Regions from separate parts of the Bradyrhizobium sp. 27S5 genome, predicted to be linked through region 1. Evidence: predicted binding sites of a transcription regulator. Region 1 holds the regulator's gene; each other region holds the start of a gene.
The links. Region 1 encodes PhoB, which activates phosphate uptake and scavenging genes when phosphate is short. Its sites were predicted from a motif close to TGTCATNNANCTGTCAT; they were not measured.
Positions count from the first base shown of each region.

Region 2: the regulator PhoB is predicted to act here: its motif matches at 2,071-2,087, upstream of WDM24_RS13240 (inorganic phosphate transporter).
Region 3: the regulator PhoB is predicted to act here: its motif matches at 1,509-1,525, upstream of WDM24_RS17990 (RNA degradosome polyphosphate kinase).
Region 4: the regulator PhoB is predicted to act here: its motif matches at 2,090-2,106, upstream of ppk2 (polyphosphate kinase 2).

Region 1 covers NZ_CP147714.1:8,092,356-8,095,669, reverse strand. Annotated here, with positions in the region: gene pstB (phosphate ABC transporter ATP-binding protein PstB) at 1-555, shown strand, start outside; gene phoU (phosphate signaling complex protein PhoU) at 567-1,283, shown strand; gene phoB (phosphate regulon transcriptional regulator PhoB) at 1,413-2,123, shown strand; gene WDM24_RS38115 (GcrA family cell cycle regulator) at 2,362-2,874, opposite strand.
Region 2 covers NZ_CP147714.1:2,841,360-2,844,673, reverse strand. Annotated here, with positions in the region: gene WDM24_RS13245 (UdgX family uracil-DNA binding protein) at 215-1,678, shown strand; gene WDM24_RS13240 (inorganic phosphate transporter) at 2,132-3,314, shown strand, end outside.
Region 3 covers NZ_CP147714.1:3,907,193-3,910,506, reverse strand. Annotated here, with positions in the region: gene purM (phosphoribosylformylglycinamidine cyclo-ligase) at 1-25, opposite strand, end outside; gene WDM24_RS18000 (CDP-alcohol phosphatidyltransferase family protein) at 186-728, shown strand; gene WDM24_RS17995 (DnaA ATPase domain-containing protein) at 790-1,467, shown strand; gene WDM24_RS17990 (RNA degradosome polyphosphate kinase) at 1,600-3,314, shown strand, end outside.
Region 4 covers NZ_CP147714.1:2,592,794-2,596,107, reverse strand. Annotated here, with positions in the region: gene WDM24_RS12145 (putative quinol monooxygenase) at 1-263, shown strand, start outside; gene WDM24_RS12140 (fumarylacetoacetate hydrolase family protein) at 857-2,029, opposite strand; gene ppk2 (polyphosphate kinase 2) at 2,172-3,119, shown strand; gene WDM24_RS12130 (DUF6294 family protein) at 3,268-3,314, shown strand, end outside.

The sequences.
Region 1 (3,314 bases):
CTGGACCAGACCAACATTCTCGATCCCAAGCTCGACCTCAATCTGCTGCGTGCGCGGGTCGGCATGGTGTTCCAGAAGCCGACGCCGTTCCCGATGACGATCTACGAGAACATCGCCTTCGGCATCCGCCTCTACGAGAAGATCTCGAAGTCCGAGATGGACGACCGGGTCGAGAAGGCGCTGCGCGGCGGCGCGCTGTGGAACGAGGTCAAGGACAAGCTGAACGCCTCCGGCCTGTCGCTCTCCGGCGGCCAGCAGCAGCGGCTGTGCATCGCGCGCACCGTGGCGGTGCGTCCCGAGGTGATCCTGTTCGACGAGCCGTGCTCGGCGCTCGACCCGATCTCGACCGCCAAGGTCGAGGAGCTGATCCAGGAGCTCTCCGAGGACTACACGATCGCGATCGTCACCCACAACATGCAGCAGGCGGCGCGCGTCTCCGACAAGACCGCCTTCATGTATCTCGGCGAGCTGATCGAGTTCGACGACACCAACAAGATTTTCACCTCGCCGAGCGATCGACGCACGCAGGACTACATCACCGGCCGGTTCGGCTGAGGAGACAAGCGATGGCTTCTGAACATACCGCCAAGGCATTCGACAGCGACCTGCAGGAGTTGACCCGCCTGGTCGCCGAGATGGGCGGCCTCGTCGAGCGCATGATCACCGAGTCGGTCGACGCGCTGATCCGCCGCGACGTCGCGCTGGGCAAGCGCGTGGTCGCCGCCGACATCGAGATCGACAATCTGCAGCGCGTCATCGAAGAGCGCGCGGTGCTGACGATCGCCCGCCGCCAGCCGATGGCGATCGACCTGCGCGAGATCGTCAGCGCGATGCGCGTCGCGACCGACCTCGAGCGGATCGGCGACCTCGCCAAGAACATGGGCAAGCGCGTCGCCGCGCTGGAGAGCGATTTCCAGCCGCTGAAGTTGATCCGCGGCCTCGAGCACATGACCGACCTCGTACTGTCTCAGGTCAAGTCGGTGCTCGACGCCTATGCGGCGCACGATCTGCCGGCGGCGATGAACGTCTGGAAGGGCGACGAGGAGGTCGATGCGATCTGCACCTCGCTGTTCCGCGAGCTGCTCACCTACATGATGGAGGATCCGCGCAACATCTCGTTCTGCATCCATCTGATGTTCTGCGCCAAGAACATCGAGCGGATCGGCGACCACGCCACCAACATCGCCGAGACCGTGTTCTACATGATCGAGGGCCAGCAGATCACCGACAAGCGTCCGAAGGGCGATATGACCAATTTCGCCACCACGGTGCCGGGCAACTAGGGCATGATCCGCATCGGCGGAACCGGATTGTCGTCGCGACAAACCGTTTCCACGGGGAATATGCTCAGGGGTTGAGTGTTTCGGTTTGCGTTTGGGCAACGGATCACCACAGAGAAAGAACTTAGACCGATGAGCGCACGCATTCTGGTAGTCGAAGACGAGGAAGCGCTGACGACGCTGTTGCGCTACAACCTCGATGCGGAAGGCTACGACGTCGAAACGGTGGGACGCGGCGACGACGCCGACACCAGGTTGAAGGAGCGCATCCCCGACCTCGTGGTACTCGATTGGATGCTGCCGGGCCTGTCCGGCATCGAGCTGTGCCGCCGTCTGCGGGCGCGGCCCGAGACCAAGCAGCTTCCGATCATCATGCTGACCGCGCGCGGCGAGGAGAGTGAGCGCGTGCGCGGGCTTGCCACCGGCGCCGACGATTACATCGTCAAGCCGTTCTCGGTGCCCGAGCTGCTCGCGCGGGTGAAGGGCCTGCTGCGCCGTGCGAGCCCGGAGCGGCTTGCCACCGTGCTGACCTATGGCGATATCGAACTCGACCGCGAGAAGCGCCGCGTGGCGCGCTCCGGCCGCCCGATCGATCTCGGGCCGACCGAATATCGTCTGCTCGAATTCTTCCTCGAGCATCCCGGCCGGGTGTTCAGCCGCGAGCAGCTGCTCGACAGCGTCTGGGGCCGCGACATCTATATCGACGAGCGCACCGTCGACGTGCATATCGGCCGCCTGCGCAAGTTGCTCAATCCGGGCCGCGAGCAGGATCCGATCCGCACCGTGCGCGGCGCCGGCTACGCGCTCGACGACCGCTTCGCGAAGGCCGAGCCGCAGCCGTAAGGCCGCGCGGCATTCACAAGCCGCAACACGGCGTCGTCCCGGCGAAAGCCGGGACCCATACGCCGCGGCCGGCGCAATGGGCAAGTGGCCAGACAGCTTTCTAACAACACCCATTCGTGGTTATGGGTCCCGGCCTGCGCCGGGACGACGCCGGTGATGCATCCGGGCGACGAGCCACAAAAAAATCCCCGCTTTCACGGGGATTTCTTTTTCAGTCCTACGCCAGTGTCCCGAGTGCTCACTTGATCTGCGGTTTCGCCGACGGCCGGCGGCGATCGCCGGCGGGCTGGTAGGCGACGCGCGAATGGTGCGCGCAATAGGGCAGGCCGCCGAGCGCCTTGCCGCCGCAGAAGAAGAATTCCGGGCTCGAGGGATCGCCGACCGGCCAGTGGCAGGTGGCTTCATTCAGCTCGAGCAGCGACAGCCGCTGGCTCATCGGCACAACGTTGTCGTAGGAGATCGGATCGGGCTCCATCTCGACCTCGAAGGCGTGCGCCAGCGCGGTGTTACCGCGCGAGACCGGACGCGCCACCCGCATCATGTGCTGGGCGGGGCGGGCCTTGCGCTGCCGCGGTGCCGCCGTGGAGGGGGCCTTGGCGCGGCCGGAGAGGCCGAGCCGATGCACTTTGCCGATCACGGCGTTTCGCGTCACATTGCCAAGTTCCGCGGCGATCTGGCTGGCCGAGAGGCCAGACTCCCAGAGCTTCTTCAGCTGCTCGACGCGATCGTCGGACCAGGTCAATACAGTCATCGCATTCTTCCTTTCGCATCGCGCCGGCCAGTCATTGGAGCGGCGCTGCGAGCCAAATCCGGGTCAAAATCCCAGCGGCCAGAATCCCTTAGCCCTCGCCGGGCGCGGTCTTGCGCCCGAACGTTTACGTGAGACACGAAGGCTACTTAGAGGGTCCAGTACTGCCGCACGAGATGTCGTACCCGACAGGCCAAACGCTACAATATGGCGTGACTCTGGCGCAAGAGTCCGCGGCCGTGCGTCCACATGTTCCCACAAAGTTAAGCACTGCAATGAGGCTTTTCCACCGCACCGGAATGCTCCGGATTGCGCTCGTTCCGCATCGCAGGAAGGCCGGCAAAGGCCGGCTTCTGGCGATTGACACCTACTGGCCGCAGCATAGAATGCCTGTACGTGCCGCCCGCAAAGGCGGCCGTTTTGTTTTCCGAAGCTGGCCGTTG
Region 2 (3,314 bases), 3.9 Mb from region 1:
CCGAACAGAGAACCAGGGACTGGCTCATTTGTTCATGGTATGTTCTAATATAAAGCTAACAGGGCCGGCGGAGTCAATCGGATTGGTGAGTTCCGTGATTCATGAGCGGAATCAATGGGATTCAGGAGCGGCCGAACTGTACGCCGCCGGTTCGCCCGCGGCGTCCGGCGCGACGGCCCGGAAAATGGCGGCGTGACGGAAACGGAGCAATCGCATGCGTATCATCGTGCTCGACAACGACACCGATTTCGAAGGCTGGCGCAAGGCCGCGCGGCGATTGGTGCTGAATGACGTGAAGCCGTCGGACGTCACGTGGACGGTGCGCAGCGACGACGAACTGTTTTCGGCATCCTGCGTGAATGAATTGCCTGATACGCCGCAGGCGCAGTTCAACGTCACAGCGAAATTCGTCGAGCTGGCAAGGACCGCGATCCTGCATCGCAATGACACGCGCTTCGTCCTGCTCTATCGCCTGCTGTGGCGGCTGCGCAGCCATCATGATCTGCTCAGCGCGACTGATGATCCCGACGTCGCCGAGGTCCACGCGATGGCGCGCGCGGTCTATCGCGATATCGACAGGATGCACGCGCATCTGCGCTTCCGCGAGATCGGCCGCGAGCAGAAGGCGCATTACGTCGCCTGGTTCGAGCCGGAGCATCGCATCGTCGAGCACGCCGCACCGTTCTTCGCCGGCCGCTTCGCCGACATGCCGTGGTCGATCCTGACCCCCGACGCCTGCGCACATTGGGACGGGCACGCGATCTCGATCACGCCGGGCGTTGCCAAATCCGAGGTGCCGAGCGAGGACCGGCTCGAGGAGGTCTGGCGGCGGCATGACAACGGCCGCTTCAATCCCGCGCGGCTGAAAGTGATGGAGATGCCGCAGGCCTATTGGAGGAACCTGCCCGAGGACTCGATCATTAAACCTCTGATCGAAGACGCCATGCGCATGACCAGCGGCCCCTTCATCGCACGCAAGGCCGCCGAGCCGCAGCAGCGGCAGGATATGCCGATGCCCCGCAAGCAAGCTCGCGACATGCATACCCAAGACAAGCAAACTCAGGACAAGCAAACTCGTGACGCGATCGCAGCCTTGCGCGACGAGGCCGCCGCTTGCCGCGCCTGCCCGCTGTGGAAGGACGCAACACAAACCGTGTTCGGCGAAGGGCCGCAAGGCGCGACGCTGATGCTGGTCGGGGAGCAGCCCGGCGACAAGGAAGATCTCGCCGGCCATCCCTTCGTCGGTCCCGCCGGGCAGATGCTCGATCGCGCGCTTGAGGAAGCCGGCATCGCGCGCGCCAAGGTCTACATCACCAATGCGGTGAAACACTTCAAGTTCGTGCCGCGCGGCAAGATCCGGCTGCACCAGAAGCCGGGCACACCGGAGATCCGCGCCTGCCGGCAGTGGTATGAGCGCGAGCTCGCCGCCATCAAGCCGGAGCTCGTGGTGGCGCTCGGCGCCACGGCCGCGCAGAGCGTGCTCGGCAAGATCACACCTATCCACAGGAACCGCGGCCAGCTGATCGAGCATGACGGAACCAGGGTGCTGGTCACCGTACACCCGTCCTATCTGTTGCGGCTGCCCGACGAGAAAGCCAAGGCGCTGGAATATCAACGCTTTATCGACGATCTGAAAATCGCCGCAAATCAGCTGCGCAATTCAGCCCACGCGGCTTGAGTTCCGGGGGAACTGCAGGATCACACTTCAACGTGAAATTGTTCAAAACGCTGATAAATCCCTACAACCTTGAATTGATCCGTGATACCCTCACGTGTCTACGGGCATCGGGCGTCATGTTCACGCCATGACGTACCCTGAGGCGGGCGCGCTGCGCGGTTTGCTAGCCCCGATCGTGCGGCGCGCCACCTCCATCCTCACTCCCGAAACAGCCGTCCTGGACCGACGATGCGCACGAATGATCGTGCGATATCCACCACCCGCGCCAGTCCCGTCGTGTCCGTATTCGCGGGACTGTTCAAACGATTTCAAGGAGAAGCAGCAAGATTCAGCACATGACGCATGACGCGGATTCAAGCACCTGCTTGCGCTGCGCAAAACAACGTTGAGCTTGTCATCTAACCTTCAACTCCATCAGTCAAAAATGCCCCTCCAACTACGAGGGGCGTCAGAATGACCGACATTACACTCAATTCATCGCTGGCCGATGGAGCGCCGATACAGCCGGCGTCGCGGCCCAATCTCGACAAGGGTTTTAACCCGCTCACGATGATCATCTTCTTCGGCATCCTTGCCGCGGGACTTTTGTACGTTGCCTACAGCATCTATTCGGACGTCGACGCCACCGGCACCAGGGTCACCTCCTACCTGCCCTACTTGCTGCTGCTGGTCGCGTTGTTGATCGCGCTCGGCTTCGAGTTCGTGAATGGCTTCCACGACACCGCCAACGCGGTGGCCACCGTGATCTACACCCACTCGCTGCCGGCGGAAGCTGCGGTGATGTGGTCCGGCCTGTTCAACTTCCTCGGCGTCTTGACCTCGACCGGCGCGGTGGCGTTCGGCATCGTCTCGCTGCTGCCGGTGGAATTGATCCTGCAGGTTGGCTCCAGCGCCGGCTTTGCCATGGTGTTCGCGCTGTTGATCGCCGCGATCCTGTGGAATCTCGGCACCTGGTATTTCGGTCTGCCCGCCTCCTCCTCGCATACGCTGATCGGCTCGATCATCGGCGTCGGCGTCGCCAACGCGCTGTTGCGCGGCCGTGACGGCACCTCGGGCGTGGATTGGGGCAAGGCCACCGAGATCGGCTACGCGCTTCTGCTGTCTCCGCTGGTCGGCTTTATCTGCGCCGCCCTGCTGCTGCTGCTGCTGAAGGTGATCGTCAGGAACCCGGCGCTCTACGCCGCGCCGGAAGGCAACAAGGCGCCCCCGCTCTGGATCCGCGGCCTGCTGATCCTGACCTGCACCGGCGTCAGCTTCGCCCACGGCTCGAACGACGGCCAGAAGGGCATGGGCCTGATCATGCTGATCCTGATCGGTACCGTGCCGACCGCCTACGCGCTGAACCGCGCGCTGCCGGAGAGCCAGGTGGCCCAGTTCCAGAAGACCTCGGAGGCCGCCTCCAAGGTGGTCGCGGCCAAGGGCGCCGGCCACAGCATCATCGGCGATCCCCGCCCGGCGGTGACCCAATACGTCTCGTCGCACCACATCAGCGAAGGCACCTATCCCTCGCTGTCGGTGCTGGTGAAGGACGTCGGCGACCAGGTGCAGAAGTACGGTTCGCTGAACAAGGTGCCGGCGGAAGTCGTCGGCAACACCCGTAACGACATGTACCTGACCTCGGAGGCGATCCGCTTCC
Region 3 (3,314 bases), 4.2 Mb from region 1:
TGAGCCCGTTTTTGCGCTCGGTCATGCCCAATTCCAGATGATAAGGGGCTGGTTACGAGGAATTCCGCCCCCGCGCAATGGCTCGCGGCAATGCTGCTGCGATACTATGTAGATAACATCCGGCCACTGCGCAAAAGAGCCGGATATCGAGTAAAATCAGGCTTCTAGCCGGGAAGCGACTCAAGTTGAGCATTCCGAATATCATCACCCTCGGCCGCATCATCCTGGTGCCGGTGATCGTCTGGGCCATCGTGTCCAGCCAGATGGAGATCGCGTTCGCGATCTTCGTGATCGCCGGCGTCTCGGACGCAGTCGACGGTTTCCTCGCCAAGCGCTTCAACATGACGAGCGAGCTCGGCGCCCTGCTCGACCCGCTCGCCGACAAGGCGCTGCTGGTGTCGATCTATGTCGCGCTCGGAATCTGGGGCGCGGTACCGCGCTGGATCGTGATTCTGGTGGTGTCGCGCGACATCATGATCGTCTCCGCCGTGATTGTGTCATGGTTGTTCGACAAGCCGGTCGAGATGAAGCCGCTGATGGTGTCGAAGCTCAACACGGTGGCGCAGGTCGCATTCGCAGCGCTGGTGCTGGCCTCGCTCGGCTTCGGCTTCCAGCCGCACCCCTACGACCTGATCCTGATGGGTTTGGTCACGATCTTTACTTTGGGTTCGGTGTCCCTCTATCTCGTGGAGTGGGTGCGGCACATGAGCACGATCGAAGCTCGGTAGGCATGATCCGGAAAAGTGGAAGCCGGTTTTCATGCTAAAATGAAGCGGTTTGGAGACTTGCGTGGCCGGTAGCGTTCAACCTCGTCAATTGGCCTTGGCCCTGCCGCACGAGGAGAAACTGACCCGCGACGATTTCCTCGAGGGGCCCGCCAATGAGGCTGCGCTGGCGCTGATCGATGGCTGGCCCGACTGGCCGAACCGAATCATGCTGCTGGTGGGACCGGACGGCTCCGGTAAAAGCCACCTCGCCGCGATCTGGACCGAGAGCGCCGGCGCGCGCTCGACCGCCGCGCATGCGCTGACCGCCGAGGCGGTGCCGACCGCGCTTGCGACCGGAGCGCTGGTGGTCGAGGACCTGAGGCCGTCGGATTTCGACGAGCGCGCGATGTTCCATCTGATGAATCTCGCGCGCCAGGACGATGCCTTCGTGCTGATCACGGCGCGCATTCCGCCGTCAGCGTTCGAGATCGAATTGCGCGACCTGCGCTCCCGGCTCCGCGCGGTGCCGACGGTGACGCTGCTGCCGCCCGACGACCAGCTGTTCCGCGGCCTGATCGTAAAATTCTGCGCCGACCGCCAGATGAACGTGGACGAGCCGCTGGTTAGCTACCTCTGCAACCGGATCGAGCGCTCCTATACCGCCGTCCGGCAGGCGGTCGAGCTCCTGGACACCGAGGCACTGCGGCTCGGCCGTCCGGTGACGCGGGCGCTGGCGGCGGAACTGTTGCGCGATGCCTGACGGGTCCCGCGGCTTGACGGCGCAGGCCGGCGGAACATCAATGTCATCGAAACGTCATCGCAATATCACATGGTCTGTGCGGCCCTCGGCTACACCGCTCCGGCTCCCTGCCCCGAATTGGACCAGCACTTGATGGACTCGGCACAAGCTACTGAAATCAAAGAAAAAGAGGCGGAGCTACCCGCCGTCCCGGCGATTGCATCCAGCCCCGAGCGATTCATCAACCGGGAGCTCTCCTGGCTGCACTTCAACCGCCGGGTGCTCGAGGAATCGGTCAATACCGGCCATCCTGTGCTGGAGCGGGTCCGCTTCCTGTCGATTTCGGCGAATAACCTTGACGAGTTCTTCATGGTCCGCGTCGCCGGCATCAAGGCGCAGGTCCGCGAAGGCATTGCCGAGCGCAGCCCGGACGGCCTGCTGCCGGCCGAGCAGCTCGTGATGATCAACAAGACCGTCTCACAGCTCGCCTCCGACCAGCAGGCGATCTGGAGCGATCTGCGGACGATCCTGTCCAAGGTCGGCATCCAGCTGGTCGACGGGCGCGACGTCACCAAATCCGAACGCACCTGGATCGAAGATCACTTCCTCCACAACATCTTCCCGCTGCTGACGCCGCTGGCGATCGACCCGGCGCATCCCTTCCCGTTCATCCCGAACCTCGGCTTCACGGTGGCGCTGCAATTGTCGCGGATATCCGACGGCAAGGCGATGAACGCGCTGATCCGCATGCCCGGCAAGATCGACCGCTTCATCCGCCTTCCCTCCACGAAGGACGGCGGTCCGGCGCGGCTGATCACACTCGAGCAGGCCACTGGTCTGTTCATCGGCCGCCTGTTCCCCGGCTACACCGTCAAGGGCCAGGGCGCGTTTCGCATCATCAGGGACTCCGAACTCGAAATCGAGGAAGAAGCCGAGGACCTCGTTCGCCTGTTCGAGACGGCGCTGAAGCGCCGCCGGCGCGGATCGGTGATCCGGCTCGAGATCGAAGCCAAGATGCCGGAAGAGCTCCGCAGCTTCGTGCAGCACGCTCTGTCGGCGGCGGATGATGAAGTGATCCTGGTCGACGGCGTGCTGGCGATGAACGAGCTGTCGCAGCTGACCCGCCTCGATCGCCCGGACCTCGAATTCCCGCCCTATGTGCCGCGCCATCCCGAGCGGGTGCGCGACCATGGCGGCGATATCTTCGCCGCTATCCGGCAGAAGGACCTCGTGGTCCATCATCCCTACGAGTCCTTCGACGTCGTCGTGCAGTTCCTGCAGCAGGCTGCGCGTGACCCCGACGTCGTCGCGATCAAGCAGACACTCTACCGCACCTCGAACAACTCGCCGGTCGTGCGCGCGCTGGCGGATGCCGCCGAGGCCGGCAAGTCGGTGACCGCGCTGATCGAGTTGAAGGCGCGCTTCGACGAGGAGGCCAATATCCGCTGGGCGCGCGACCTCGAACGCGCCGGCGTGCAGGTCGTCTACGGGTTCATCGAACTGAAGACGCACGCCAAGCTGTCGATGGTGGTGCGCCGCGAGGGCGGAAATCTCACCACCTATGTGCACACCGGCACCGGCAACTATCATCCGGTCACCGCCCGCATCTACACCGACGTCTCCTACTTTACCTCGGACCCGATCATCGGCCGCGACGTCGCGCGGGTGTTCAACTACATCACCGGTTATGCCGAGCCGAGCGACATCGAGAAGATGGCGGTGTCGCCGCTCACATTGCGCAAGCGGATCATCGAGCACATCCACGGCGAGATCGCCCACGTCAAACATGGCCGGCCCGGCGCGATCTGGATGAAGATGAACGCGCTGGTCGATCCCGACATCATCGACGCCCTGTACGAGGCCTCGCA
Region 4 (3,314 bases), 3.6 Mb from region 1:
AGATCGATCCTGTGCATCGCGACGCCTACATGGCGGCGCTCAGCCAGGAGATCGAAACCGCGCTGCGCATCGAGCCCGGCGTTCTGACACTGCATGCGGTGCCGGACAGGAACGATCCGGCCCGCATCGTCATCTTCGAGATGTACGCCAATGCCGAAGCCTACCAGGCGCATCTCGTGACGCCGCACTTCCTGACATACAAGGCCGCGACCGCGCACATGGTGCGGTCGCTCAAGCTGACCGAGCTTTCCCCGTCTCGCTGAGGGCGAAGGCAGCGCTCGCTAGAGCAGCTGCGCTGCGCCATGGTCCTCATCAGCGCACCGGCGCCGAAGGTCCAGGGCTACGACTGAGCAGGCGTCCGACCGTCGGCATGAAGCTGGTCGCCAGATCGGCTGAACGACGGCGCAACAACCCAGCTACGGCGCGATCCATACGCCGGTCACGATGATGGCCAGTGCGACGGCAATCACCAGCATATCCGTTGCAAGCCAATCGGGCAGTCCCTTTGACCATTCGCGCATGTCCGCGACTCCTTCTGTTCGCGTCCCAGCCGATATGCTGACACGGATCATGCGCGGGCGAGCATGAAGCAGATCACACAAATCGGGAAAAAGTGGCAATGCCAAAGTTCCCCCGCGCGGCGCCCTCAAGTTCCAGCGCGCGATCAACCTGCCGCGCAGGTTTCCGAACATGTTCGAGCTAAGTGCGCTTGCGCTGCGCGAGTCTCCGGAGACGCAAAAGCAATCCAACCCACCGTGTCGCTCGCGGCGAAGATGGTGGGTTACGCCTTCCGCCTTAGCTCGTTGAGCTACGGCGGACGTGGTCGGCTAACCCACCCTGCGCTCTGCCCGCGCCCTCACAGTACCTTGCGCTGCGCCAAATTCTTCATCAGCGCTCCGACGCCGAAGGTCCAGGGCTCGCATTCGTCGCTGCTGCGCATGCGGTTGACGAGCTTGCCGAGCTGAGGGGCTTCGATGGTGACGATGTCGTCGCGCTTGTGGGTGAAGCCCTCACCCTTGGCGTCGCGGTCCTTGACGGGTGCGAACATCGTGCCGAGGAACAGCGCAAACCCGTCGGGATATTGATGCACGGGGCCGATGGTCTGGGCGACCAGGTCGGTCGGGTCGCGGCTGATCTTTGAGATCGAGGAATGGCCTTCGAGCACGAAACCGTCCGCGCCCTTCACGGTCAGGCCGACATCCATCTTCCTGACGTCGTCGAGCGAGAAGGTCTGGTCGAACAACCTGAGCAGCGGGCCGATCGCGCAAGAGGCGTTGTTATCCTTGGCCTTCGACAATAGCAGCGCCGAGCGGCCCTCGAAATCGCGCAGATTGACGTCGTTGCCGAGCGCGGCACCGACAATCTTGCCGGCGCCGGAAACAATGAGCACGACCTCCGGCTCCGGATTGTTCCAGGTCGACTTCGGATGCAGCCCGGCATCCATGCCGGTGCCGACCGAGGACAGCGTCGGCGCCTTGGTGAACACTTCCGCGTCCGGGCCGATGCCGACCTCCAGATACTGGCTCCAGGCGTTCTGGTCGATCAGCACCTGCTTCAGCTTCATCGCCTGCTCGGAGCCGGGCTTCAGCTTGGAGAGATCGTCGCCGACCAGCCGCACCACCTCGGTGCGGATCGCCTCCGCCGAGGACGGATTGCCGCGCGCCCGCTCCTCGATCACGCGCTCCAGCATCGAGATCGCGAAAGTGACGCCGGCGGCCTTCAGCACCTGCAGGTCGACCGGCGCGAGCAGATGCGGTTTTGCGCCGTCGCGGCGATCCGGCGGCGTGTTGGCGAGGATCGCGTCGAAATCGCCGAGCCGCTCGCCTTTGGTCGTGCGCAGCGCCGCGGCGGGATCGCTCTCCTCGCACAGCGCACTCACCGTCGGGAACCGTGCCGTGACATCGAACACGCCGTCCGTCCGCACCGCGACTACGGCCGGGCCGCCGGCCTGCGGCAGCCAGACCCGTCCGACCAGCGTGCCGGCGGTCGCGTCCTCCGGCAGGACGTCTTTTGGCGTGAGCGAAATCATCGGCGTCTCCCATTGTTGTTGGCGCTTGTTAGCACAGTCCCGCCGACTGCGTGAAACAGCGGTCATGCCATTGTCATAGAGGGGTAACATCGCCCGTCAATGCTCCCGTCGATCCATCTAACACACTGAAAGACGGACCTGCATGACCGCCCCCCACCTCACCGACGAAGCCTCCCGAGATGAAGCCTTGCGCGACGAAGCCTTGCGCGCCCGCATCCACCAGGAGATGGCCGACAGCCTCGATGAGGAACTTGAGCTTGAGCTCGACGACGACAGGCTCAACGGGCTCGACCATGACGGGGCCGCTGGACATCCGTCGATCGACCGCAAGATCTATTTCCGCGAATTGCTGCGGCTGCAGGGCGAGCTGGTGAAGCTGCAGGACTGGGTGCAGCACGAGAAGAAGAAGGTCGTGGTGCTGTTCGAGGGTCGCGATTCCGCCGGCAAGGGCGGCGTCATCAAGCGCATCACCCAGCGGCTCAACCCGCGCATTTGCCGCGTCGCGGCGCTGCCGGCGCCGAACGAGCGCGAACGCACGCAATGGTATTTTCAGCGCTACGTGTCGCATCTGCCGGCCGGCGGCGAAATGGTGCTGTTCGACCGCAGCTGGTACAACCGCGCCGGCGTCGAGAAGGTGATGGGGTTCTGCACCGACGAGCAGTACGAGGAATTCTTCAATTCGGTGCCGGAATTCGAGCGCATGCTGATCCGCTCCGGCACCATCCTCCTGAAATACTGGTTCTCGATCACCGACGAGGAACAGGCGTTCCGTTTCTCGATGCGGATCCATGACCCTCTGAAGCAGTGGAAGCTGAGCCCGATGGACGTCGAGGCGCGCACCCGCTGGGAGCAGTACACCAAGGCCAAGGAGACGATGCTGGAGCGCACCCATCTGCAGGACTCGCCGTGGTGGATCGTCGACGCCGTCGACAAGAAGCGCGCCCGGCTCAACTGCATCTCGCATCTGCTGAGCCAGATCCCGTATCAGCAGGTCGTACACCAGCCGGTCGTGCTGCCGCCGCGGGTGCGCAACCCCGACTATCACCGCGGCCCGATCCCGCCGGAGATGTACGTGCCGGGACGGTATTGATCTAACCACATGCACGCTCCGCCCCCTGCTGCGGGGGAAGATCACTAAATCGCGATTGTAGATTGTGAGGCATCTCACTGGTCTTCTTGCACACCCCCCTTAAACCAGAGGTTGCCCGCAATTCGCGGGCTAAAAGGAGGCCTAGGCTATGTTGAAGGAACATCGCGAAAGCAAGAGTTCATCGACCGACCAGCC